One region of the Bradyrhizobium sp. CCGB12 genome, then DNA from elsewhere that is predicted to be linked to it. Evidence: riboswitches for the same ligand, from Rfam matches in the RefSeq annotation. Region 1 holds a riboswitch; the other holds the start of a gene.

Region 1 (5,218 bases):
GCCGAGAGCAGCCAGTTGCGCGCTGTCTTTAGCCATAGCTACCCCGCGCGGCGCCGGTCATGCCTGCGGGTCCTCCAGTAGCAAGAGAGATAATTAGTTGTAGCTTATGATTAGTGTAAACTAATTATCGAGTCAATCGGTGCCGAGCGACAAAATAGTAGTCTCATTTTGGCTTCGAACGAGACGCGATCCGCCAGGCAGAGATGCAGTCTGGCGTGTCTGTGTCGGTCACTCGCTCATATCGGGTGCGCGGCGCCGGCGGGCCATCGCTCAAAGGCGAGGATCCCGCATGAAGATCGGATCGCGCGCGCCTTGCCGGCTGCGCGCTACCACTACCACTTGAACGACGCTGCCACCTCGTAGCTGCGGGGCGCACCGAGAATGATCTGGTCGGTGTATCCGGGATCGCCCCACGCCGCGTAGAGCTTGTTGGTCAGGTTTCTCACGCGGAAACTGATCCGCGTCTTCTCGACACCCGTGAAATATGACTTTGGAATGTCGACGAACGCAAACGCATCGAAGGTCGTGTAGGCATTCATGACAACCAGATTGTCCTGGTAGTTGAAGCGGTCGCCGACATGGCGCATGGACGCACCGATCTCCACCGGTAAGGCCGTCTCGAAGCGGTAGGACGCACCGGCATTGGCGACGAAGTTCGGAACATTGGGCGGCGTATTGCCGGAGTAGGACTGGAACACTCCGTTGCCGTCGACGTAACTGAAGTCGACGAAGCGCGACTGCACGAAGGCGACATTGCCCCACAGCTTCAGCCCGCCGAACGGATTGGTCGCTGCGGCGAGCTCGATGCCCTTGGAGGCGATCTTGCCGGCGACGTTGAAGACGATGCCGCTTTCGGGGACGTAGACGTTCTTGCGCTCGATATCGAACGCGGACGCGGTGAACTCGGTGCGCTTGTCAGCCGACTGCACTTTCACGCCGGTCTCGTAGGTTCGCGACGTCGTCAGCAGCAACGGCACCTGTGGCGCGAGGATGAAGATGTTGGCGACCGTCGGGTCGGCCGCCGTCGCATACTGGCTGTAAAGCATGACGCCCGGGGTAACCTCCCAGGTGTAGCCGACGCGGCCGGTGACGGGATTGAACACTTTCGAGAACGGATAGCCGCGGTCGGTGCGCAGCACGCCGTCGGGGGAGTAGCGCGTGCGGTCTAGCTTGATGTCCTCGAAGCGAATGCCGCCGATAAGCGCGAAGGTCGATGTCAGCTTGAGCCGGTCCTCGAACGACAGCGAGGCGGTGTTGACGCGGGTGTAGATCTTCTCGTCGCTTCGTGGACCATAAAGACCGCGGTCCGGATTAAGCAAATCGACGTAATCGCTGAAGAACAGCGTGTCCTGCGAGACGTTGAACTGGTTGTTGCTCGCGGCCACGGTTGCGACGAAACGATTGTCCATGCCGCCGATATCGGAATTGATAGTCAGGTCGGTGATGTTGCCGTAGAGCCGCTGTGCGTGATCCAGCGCTAGGCGCTCACGATAAATGCTCTGCGCGCCGGCAAAATTGCCGACGGTCTGGTCGAACGACGTGATCTCGTTGTTGAACCAGTGCCGATGGGCGTCATAGCCGTAAACCTGGCTCTTCAGCGAGACGTTGTTGGTGATGTCCCATTGAAAGCCTGACCGCAGCCAGAGCTCGCCCGCTCCGCTACGATTGTCGAGCACGTTGTAATTCGTCGTCAGCGTGCGCGCGTCGATGGTGGGCGTAACAGGCGTGCCGCCGCCGAGGTAGTAATTGCTCCAGGTCCCGGAGACGATCCCCGATGTCGGCACAACGCCCGGCGCGTTCGCCGGCACGATCGGCGTTCCCCAGTAGAAACGGTCCTTGTCCTGCCTGTACTCGGCCGCGCCCCAGACCTTCAGGCTGTCGTTGACGCGATAGTTCAACTGCCCGGAGACATTGCTCAGCTTCGAATAGGCATCGTCGATGAAGCTCTTGTCGTTGAAATGGCTGATGTCGAAGCGATAATCGAGTCCGTTGATCAGCGTGCTGCCGCCGGAGCCGTAGCCGGCGCGGTAGCCGTTGAAGGAATCGTAGGAGGTGAAGGCGTCGTTGACGATCGGGCCAGTGTGCGGCGCCTTGGTGACATAGTTGATTGCGCCGCCGGTCGCGCCGAGGCCCGCCACCAGCGAGTCCGGCCCTTTGATGATCTCGACCTGCTGGAGGCCTGCCACATCCATGGGGCGGCCGGTCATGGTCGAGGGCCCGATCGGGATGCCGTTGTAGAGCGTGCTGAGCTGGTCACCGGAAAAGCCGCGCATCGAGAAGATCGCGGGCGCGCCGGGCGCATCGCCGCCGGTGACGCCGACCGCAGCCTTGGCGACCTCGGTCGTGGTCCTGATGCCCTGATCCTGCATCGTCTGCTGGCTGATGACCTCGACGGTCGCGGGCATTTCCCGCGCCGTGATCCCGAGCCGAGAGCCGACATCGGTAACGGCGGCCGTGTTGAGCGGCGTCTGCACCGGGCCGCTTGACGGCTGCGCCGCCGGAGCCGCGACCACTGCACCACTACGGTTACGCGCCGGGACGCGTCGCGCGGTCCGCGACCATTGATTGCCAGGGCTGACGGCGGGAGCCGGCTTGGACATGGCCGGTGAGACGATCACCGGTCCGACCTCCTGGGAGGCACCGGGAGCCGCAGTCTGTGCCGTCGCCACTGAGGACAGCGATGTCGAAAGAGCTAAGGCGAGCAGGGCAGGTGTAGCGCCCCGAATTTGGCCTGCGAAGCCCTGAGAGATACCGATACGAACACGCGAAAACTCCGGCGCAATGCCAGAAACGAAATGATATTGCACGACAATGCTCTGCGGCGACGCAAACAAACTGTCACCGCGGTTGCCTTTGTCATCTGCCTTCGCCCTAGGCGGCAGATGCGCTGGCTACTCCTCCGACATCGGGGCACCCCGCCCAATGCGTTCGCGCGTGACTCATGGCTGGCAGCAGGTTTCCTGGCTCGCGGGTCATCGCCTTCGACCGCCTTCCCAGAGGCCCAATTCGGGGCTCCAGTGGTTCGTTTGGCCGTCGGCTATCCGCCTACAGTTGCGGGGGCAGCCGCGGAATTGCCCGCCGTAACGGACGCACCGCATTCCCTTGGATTGTCCTCGCGGACACTACCGATCACGAAACTGGCATCTGGCACTATACGCGTCAACATTCGCGCGGAGACTTTAGCCGGCGGGTCGTCTGATGGCGGCACTGTGTTGCAGTTTTGCTCGACCCGCACGGGCCGACGTAGAAATCCGTGTCTCACTTCAAACGAATCGTTGACACCACCATGAAAACACCCGCGGCGGACGGCTTCCCGCGCGGGTGTGACAAACTCTCGATGATGCCAATATGCCGGTGTTTTGCCCGACGTGTCAAAGGGGCGAAGGCGCGCGGCCCGGCTGCTTCTGATCGTCAACCGAAGAGCGCAATGATTTCAACGCCCTCGCTACTGTGCATGGGGTTGTTTTTCATGTTTTTGTTGTTGCGCCGCCGAAGCGGCCTGCTCAGCGGCGGCCGCGCGGCGCTTCGGCCTTGGCGGGCGCTTCGGTCTGCGGCGCGCAGGTTGCGGCTTGAAGCGTGGCCTGGGCCTGCGGCATGAGGCCCGGCTCGGCGGCGAGCGCCTTCATCACGATCAGGCCCGTCGTGCTTGGGGAATCGATGATCAGCCGGTCGGCCGCGGTGACCTCTTCGTCCTCGGGCAGCTCGTTGTGCTGCGCTTCCGTCATCAGGTCGAGCTCGATCACCTTGCGGCCCGCCGAGCGGTCGTTGATGGCGTAATAGGCGATCTCGTTGCGGGTGTAGAACGACACCGAGGTGTAGGCCTGGCTGACGGGCACCGTGAGCTTGAGCGGCCCGCCCGTGAGGTCGTAGCGGCAGATCGCGAGCGCAAAGGCCGGGTCCATGAACGGCATCGGTGAGGTCTGCGGATCGGCGAGGGGAAGCTGGGTGACGCCGTTGAGCTTCGTCATCGGCGTCAGCCGCGAATAGGCATCCTGCGTCGCGATCCGTGGCAGCGCCAGCACGCTGACGAGATGGACCACGAGGCCCAGAACGATGCCGGCGACGATGGTGAACAGCAGGCGGATCATGAGCAGCCCACCGTGCTGATGGTGGGCATCGGCGCATCGCGCTGGGTACGCGTGGCGACCCCGACCGGGGTGTCGTAGAGGCGCAGCATCAGGGCGTAGCGCTCGATGCCGCCGGTCGGCAGCCAGTTGCCGGCGCGCGAGCGCGAGGCGATGCGGATCTCGAACGAGCCGTCGGATTGCCGCACGATCTCCTGGCTGGTGAAGCCGTAGCGCTGCAGCGAGTTGGCGACGAGGTGGCCCTTGCGGTCGTAGAGCGTCAGCGTCCAGAACCGCGCCGGCGGCGTCACGCCGGAGACGATCACGTCGCAGCGGCCGTCGAGCGCCTTCTTCTTGTCGTCGGCCGTCGCGGTGAAGGCGACGCCGTCGCCGGTGCCGATCGGCAGCTCGCCGTTGCGCACGATGGTGGCGCGCGAATAGGGATCGACGTCGGCGGTGCCGGTGCGCGGCCGCGCGGTCCAGGCGCCGATGGTCAGCGTGCCGATCTCGGTGCCGCGCGTCGTCGTCATCCAGGTCGCGCCGACGCCGACCACGCTCGCGAGCAGAAGGGCCGTCAATGTGATCAGGATCAGCCGCACGGGTTTCGATCAGTTCTTGCGCGGGGCGGAGGCGTTGGCGTTCTCTTCCGCATAATTCTGCGGGAAGGCGAGCGCACTCGTTGACGAGGACGGCTTGGCCGGGTTGATGTCGGCGGCCGACGATTTGTTCGCAGTCTTGGCCGCATCATCCAGCAGCTTCTCGACGCGCACCAGGATGTCGGCGCCGCGCTTGGTCAGCACGGGCGGCGGACCGGGCTTGGTCTCCGGCACCTTCGGCGCCGCATTGGCCTGCGTGTTGCCGACATGCTGCGGCGGCAGCTTCTGGCCCATGCCGATGCCGGGGATTTCCCGGACCTCGACGCCCTGATGCGCCGCGAGCATGATGTCGTGCCAGGTCTGCGCCGGCAGTGAGCCGCCGGTCATGCGGTTGGTCGGCGAGTAGTCGTCGTTGCCGTACCAGACCGCGCAGGTGAAATTGCCGGTGTAGCCGACGAACCAGGCGTCGCGATACGCATTGGTGGTGCCGGTCTTGCCCGCGGTCGGAATGCCGTCGAGGGCAGCGCGGCGCGCGGTGCCTTCGCTGACGACGTGGCT
Region 2 (5,218 bases), 4.4 Mb from region 1:
ACGGCCTTGCGCTCGCGTACCCATTCGCGGATGAACTTCGTGAAGCAGCCGGCCGAGCGCGGATGCGAGGTGGCATCGTCAGGCAGCGGCCAGGCATCGCCGGTGTAGGTCTTGCCGTCCGACGTCGTCCACGGCATCGCATCGGACGCGATGGCACCGCCGGGATAGAGCACCGACATGTCGAGCAGGTCGCGGTGATGCGCATTATGCTCGGTGTCGAGGATGTGCCAGAGCACCAGCGAGGAGGGCTCTTCGGCCTGCGCCTTCAAGAGCTCCTCACGGTCGTGGAAACGGTAACCGTCAGTCACGCGCTGCACGGAATCGTAGCCGGTGCCGTTGCGCTCGACGAATTTGGGATCGCTGAAGAACGCCGCCGCCAGCACGGTCGAGCCGGTGCCGTAGGGATAGGCCTCGACCGTGATGGGCAGGCCCTGCGCCTGCGCCTTCTCGACCAGCACGCGGCAGCGCGCAATGTCGGTCTTGCTCGACGAGTTGAAATGGCAGATATGCATGTGCGCGCCGGTGGCGCCGGCATAGCCGATCAGCCGGATATAGGCTTCCACCGCGCTTTCGGGGTCGATACGCGACATGAAGGCGACGTGGGTGAAGGTCGGGACGTCCTTGGCCGCAGCCAACTGGCAGACCGCCGTCAGCTCCTGCACGCCGGCGCCCGGCGCATAGGCGTTCAAGATGCCGATGCCGATGCCGCCTTCGTTCAGGCCCCGCCCGAGGCGCTCGAGGATGCCCGCGACCTCGGCATCGGTCGCGACGTTGTCCATCCAGCGGCGGTCGCGCATGGCGTTGCCGAACGCCTCCAGCGAGCTCTCCGCATTTGAGCCCGTCATCGCGCCGATGCGCGCAAAGGCCCAGTTGGTGGCGGCGCCGTAGTTCAGCACGCGCCCTTTCCTCGCCTGCCGCTCATACCAGGACCCGACCGGCAGCACACCGGCCTCGAGATCGAGCGTGGTCGTCACGCCGTCGAACGCCTGCATGCGGTCGGCCGGGATCGACTGGCCATGCGCGTGCAGATCGATGAAGCCGGGCGCGACCACGAGGCCGGTGGCGTCGATGACCCGCTCCGCGCCGCCGAGCGAGGAGCCAACCGCGGCGATCTTGCCGTCCACAACCGCCACGTCGCCGATGGCGTCCATCCCGCTCGCGGGATCCACCACCCGGCCACCAGAGATCACCAAGCTGCTCATTCCACACTCCTCCGCGCTGAAGTCGCATCAAGGCAGATTCTGGAAGGAACGACCACCTCCACCGAGGCCGATGCATCATGCTCGCACGGAAGGTCATTTGGCAGGCAATTCGCAGACACGCCGTCGCGTCCTCGCGGCATGTTCTGCCCGAGCTGCGCTCTCCTCTTCACACCCTCTCGCCAGAAAGGGCGCAGGGAAGACCGGGCGCCGGCTGGCACCCATAAGACCCCTGCGCTGAACGAATGCACACGCAGTGCACAGGGGAGACACAGGGCAGCCGAGACCAGGCCTTCCCTGCGCGATGGTTTGACGGCCTATGCCGCGCTCTCCCGGGAGCCGAGTTCCTTCTGGCCTCCCTCACCCCTGCGAAATTCACGACACCGCGCCGGTTGACGCGATGACGCCTTCGCCAAGGCTTGACCGTAGCAACGACGGCCAGGACCACACGGTTTCGCCGTACGCGGACGACCCTGCTTCGCCAAGAGGCTTCGCAGGGCACAGGCGCCGTCCGTCTTCGCAGGACGTGCCATGCTCACGAGGTTCATCTCGCCCTGCACGCCACAGCCCGCCTTCAACGCCGCCCGCGTCCACCGCAATCCCAGCCCGCGTTCGTGACGACGTACGACCGCCCCTTTGGTGGGCCGGGACGGGCGACACATACGACAAATCCGAATTTCGGTAAAGTGGAATATTTTTGCGAGAAGGGACTGACGCTGAGTCGAGCTGCCGGACGAACGCTGAGCGATCGGCACGTCGGGCCGATGACGGTGCGGCGCGTTGATCTGTCTCGGGACGGCTAGTTGACAGCCCTTTGCAAATAAAACTAGGGTGCCTGCGACGGTTCTCCTTCGGGAGATCAATAGGGAATACGGTGCGGGGATCCCCCAACGCCGTGGCTGCCCCCGCAACTGTAAGCGGTGAGCCTTCGCCAAACGCCACTGGGCCTGCGGGCCTGGGAAGGCGGCGACAGGTAACGACCCGCGAGCCAGGAGACCTGCCGTCAGTCGTGGTCACACGCGAGCACATTGGGCGGGGTGTCCTGGTGGGTGTTGGGCTGCCGTCCTCTTGGGGCAGTGGCCAGACTGCGTTCGCGGTGACGTGCCACGTTATCGCGAGTCCTATTGATGACCTCCCGTACCATCTTCGCGCCACGGCATCGCCGCGCGTTGCTCCGTTCAGTTGCATTCTCCTGTTTCGTGTTGTCGACAGACGGCTGGGCACAGTCCGCAAGTCCGGTCCAGATGCTCGACCCCGTGGTGGTGCAGCCGCCGGCAACGCCGCCGAGTACCCGCAGCACCCGACGCAGTTCTGCTGCCGCCCGCGCCGCGCGTTCGCGCCAGCAGCACAACATGGCTGCCAACACCGATACACCGATTTCCGCGCCGACTGGACCTGTCTTCGCCGCGCCGACGCTCAACCTCACCGGCGCGACCACGGCGGGCAGCCGGCTCGGCCTCACACGACTGCAGACTCCGGCCAGCGTGGAGGTGATCTCCGCTGAAACCATCGCCGAGCGCGGCCAACAGAACATCGTCGACGCGGTAACGCAAAACGCCACCGGCTTCACGGCGAGCCCGGCACCGGGCAATGGCGGCGTCTCGTTCAATACCCGCGGCTTCACGGGCCTCGGCTCCGTCATGACGCTGTATGATGGCACCCAGCTCTATATCGGCGCCGGGACGGTGACCTTTCCGTTCGACACTTGGTCGACCGAGCGCATCGAGGTGCTGCGCGGCCCTGCATCGGTGTTGTACGGCGCGGGCGCGGTCGGCGGCGCCATCAACGTGGTTTCAAAACTGCCGTTGTGGATCTCCCGCAACCAAGCCGAGGTCTCGCTGGACAGCAACACGACGCGGCGAATTGCCGTGGACAGTGGCGGTCCGGTCAGCGAGAACGTCGCCTATCGGATCACCGCCTCCGGCAACATGTCGGATGGCTGGGTCGATCGCGACAACACCTCGAATGTCGCGCTTCATGCCGTGGTCCAGATCAAGCAGAGCGAAGACGTCACCTGGACGCTGTCTACGGACTACGGTGACCGCGACCCTTCGCGCTACTTCGGCACGCCGCTGATCAACGGCAGGCTCGACGAATCGCTACGTTTCAAGAATTACAACGTCAGCGACAGCCACATCCGCTACCAGGACAGCTGGAATCAGGTGAAGACCGAATGGCAGATCGCCGACGGAATTTCGGTTCAGAACACACTTTACTATCTTAACTCCAAGCGGCACTGGAAGGACGTCGAAAGCTACGCCTATAACCCCGCCACTGGCCTCATCAACCGAAGCAGCTACATCGAGATTTTTCACGATCAGCAGCAGGTCGGCAATCGCATGGATGCGAAATTCCGCGGGCATGTCCTTGGTATGGCCAATGAGTTCGTCGCAGGCTTCGACGTCAACAGCATCAATTTTACCCACACCAACAATTCACCCTACGGCGGCTCGTCGTCCGTCAACCCGTTCAATTTCGTTCCGGGCGTATTCAACAGCCCAAACGCCACAATTCCGGGTTACGGCAGTGTGACTAACCAGTATGCGCTATTTGCCGAGAACAGGCTGTCGGTCACCGAGCAACTGTCCTTGATTGCCGGCATCCGCCAGGACGAACCGACAATCACGCGCACTGACTATGTCTCGCCGGCCAACCACTTCGAGAAATCGTTCTCCTCGACAACCTGGCGCGCCGGAGCGGTCTATACACCGGTCAAGGATCTCGCTTTCTATGGCCAGTACGCCACCGCGGTCGATCCGGTCGGAGGGCTCATCTCACTGTCCTCCGCAAACAAGAGCTTCGACCTGGCCACCGGCAGACAGATCGAAATTGGTGTTAAGCAATCGTTCTGGGGCGGCCGCGGCGAATGGACTCTGGCCGGCTATGAGATCGTGAAGAACAACTTGCTGGCACGCGACCCCAACATTCCTTCGCTGACCGTCCAGGTCGGCCAGCAATCATCGCGCGGCGTCGAAGCATCGGTCGGCTTCCTGCTCGATTATGGTTGGCGAATCGATGCCAATACCGCCTTCCTGCGCGCGAAGTACGATGACTTCGTGCAGGCGGTCGGCGGCGGAAGTGCGAATTATGCCGGTAACGTACCTGTCAATGTACCGCAGAACGTCTCCAATATCTGGGCGACCTGGGCTTTTGCACCGAACTGGTCGGCCAACGCGGGCGTACAGATCGTCGGCAGGACTTATGCGGACAATGCCAACACGGTGACACGCCCGGCCTACAACATTGTCAATGCCGGCGTGCAATGGAAGCCTGATCTCAACACCACCGTGTCGTTCCGCATCTACAATCTCTTCGACGAGGTGTACACGATGTCGGGCGGCACCACTCAGTGGCTGCTCGGCATGCCACGCACTGCGCAGCTCGCGGTCAACGTGAAGTTCTGAGCGTGGCACGAACCCTGAAACGCACACTTCGGCGGTGGCTATACATCGGCCACCGCTGGGTCGGCATCGTCACCTGCCTGTTTTTCGCCATGTGGTTCGTTTCCGGCGTGGTGATGATGTACGTCGCTTTTCCCGGCCTTTCCGACAAGGAAAGGCTGGCAGCGCTTCCTGATATTGAATGGGAGAAAGTGGCGTTGTCGCCGGACGACGCGATGAAGACGGCGGGCGCCACGCGCTATCCGCGCGATCTTCGGCTTTCCATGCTGGCCGACGAGCCGGTGTATCGGATAGCCGGCTGGGACGGCAAGCGGCGGGCGATCTCTGCAGCCGATGGCCGGGACATCACCGGTGTTTCCGAACAGCAGGCGCTTGCGGTCGCACAACATCATCCCGCAAGTACATCGCCGCAGCTCGAAGAACTCATCGATCGGGACCAATGGAGCGTGACGGCCCGCTACGATCCGCTGCGACCGCTTTACATCATTACGCTCGGCGACAATGCCGGTACCAAGCTCTATGTCTCCTCACGCTCCGGCGAGATCGCGCTCGACACCAACCACACCGAACGCGTCTGGAACTGGCTCGGCTCGATCCCGCACTGGATCTATCCGACCG

Evidence for each region. Region 1 has a riboswitch for cobalamin ahead of NLM27_RS19600 (TonB-dependent receptor domain-containing protein). Riboswitches for the same ligand answer to the same signal wherever they lie in the genome.
Region 2: it holds a riboswitch for cobalamin, as region 1 does, so the genes downstream of both, NLM27_RS39365 (TonB-dependent siderophore receptor) here and NLM27_RS19600 (TonB-dependent receptor domain-containing protein) in region 1, are expected to answer to the same signal.

The regions. Positions count from the first base shown of each region.
Region 1 covers NZ_JANADO010000001.1:4,169,838-4,175,055, reverse strand. Annotated here, with positions in the region: gene NLM27_RS19605 (helix-turn-helix transcriptional regulator) at 1-36, opposite strand, end outside; gene NLM27_RS19600 (TonB-dependent receptor domain-containing protein) at 333-2,618, opposite strand; cobalamin riboswitch at 2,933-3,142, opposite strand; gene NLM27_RS19595 (DUF1254 domain-containing protein) at 3,504-4,088, opposite strand; gene NLM27_RS19590 (DUF1214 domain-containing protein) at 4,085-4,663, opposite strand; gene NLM27_RS19585 (transglycosylase domain-containing protein) at 4,673-5,218, opposite strand, start outside.
Region 2 covers NZ_JANADO010000001.1:8,547,278-8,552,495, reverse strand. Annotated here, with positions in the region: gene NLM27_RS39370 (amidohydrolase family protein) at 1-1,202, opposite strand, end outside; cobalamin riboswitch at 2,024-2,219, shown strand; gene NLM27_RS39365 (TonB-dependent siderophore receptor) at 2,327-4,603, shown strand; gene NLM27_RS39360 (PepSY domain-containing protein) at 4,606-5,218, shown strand, end outside.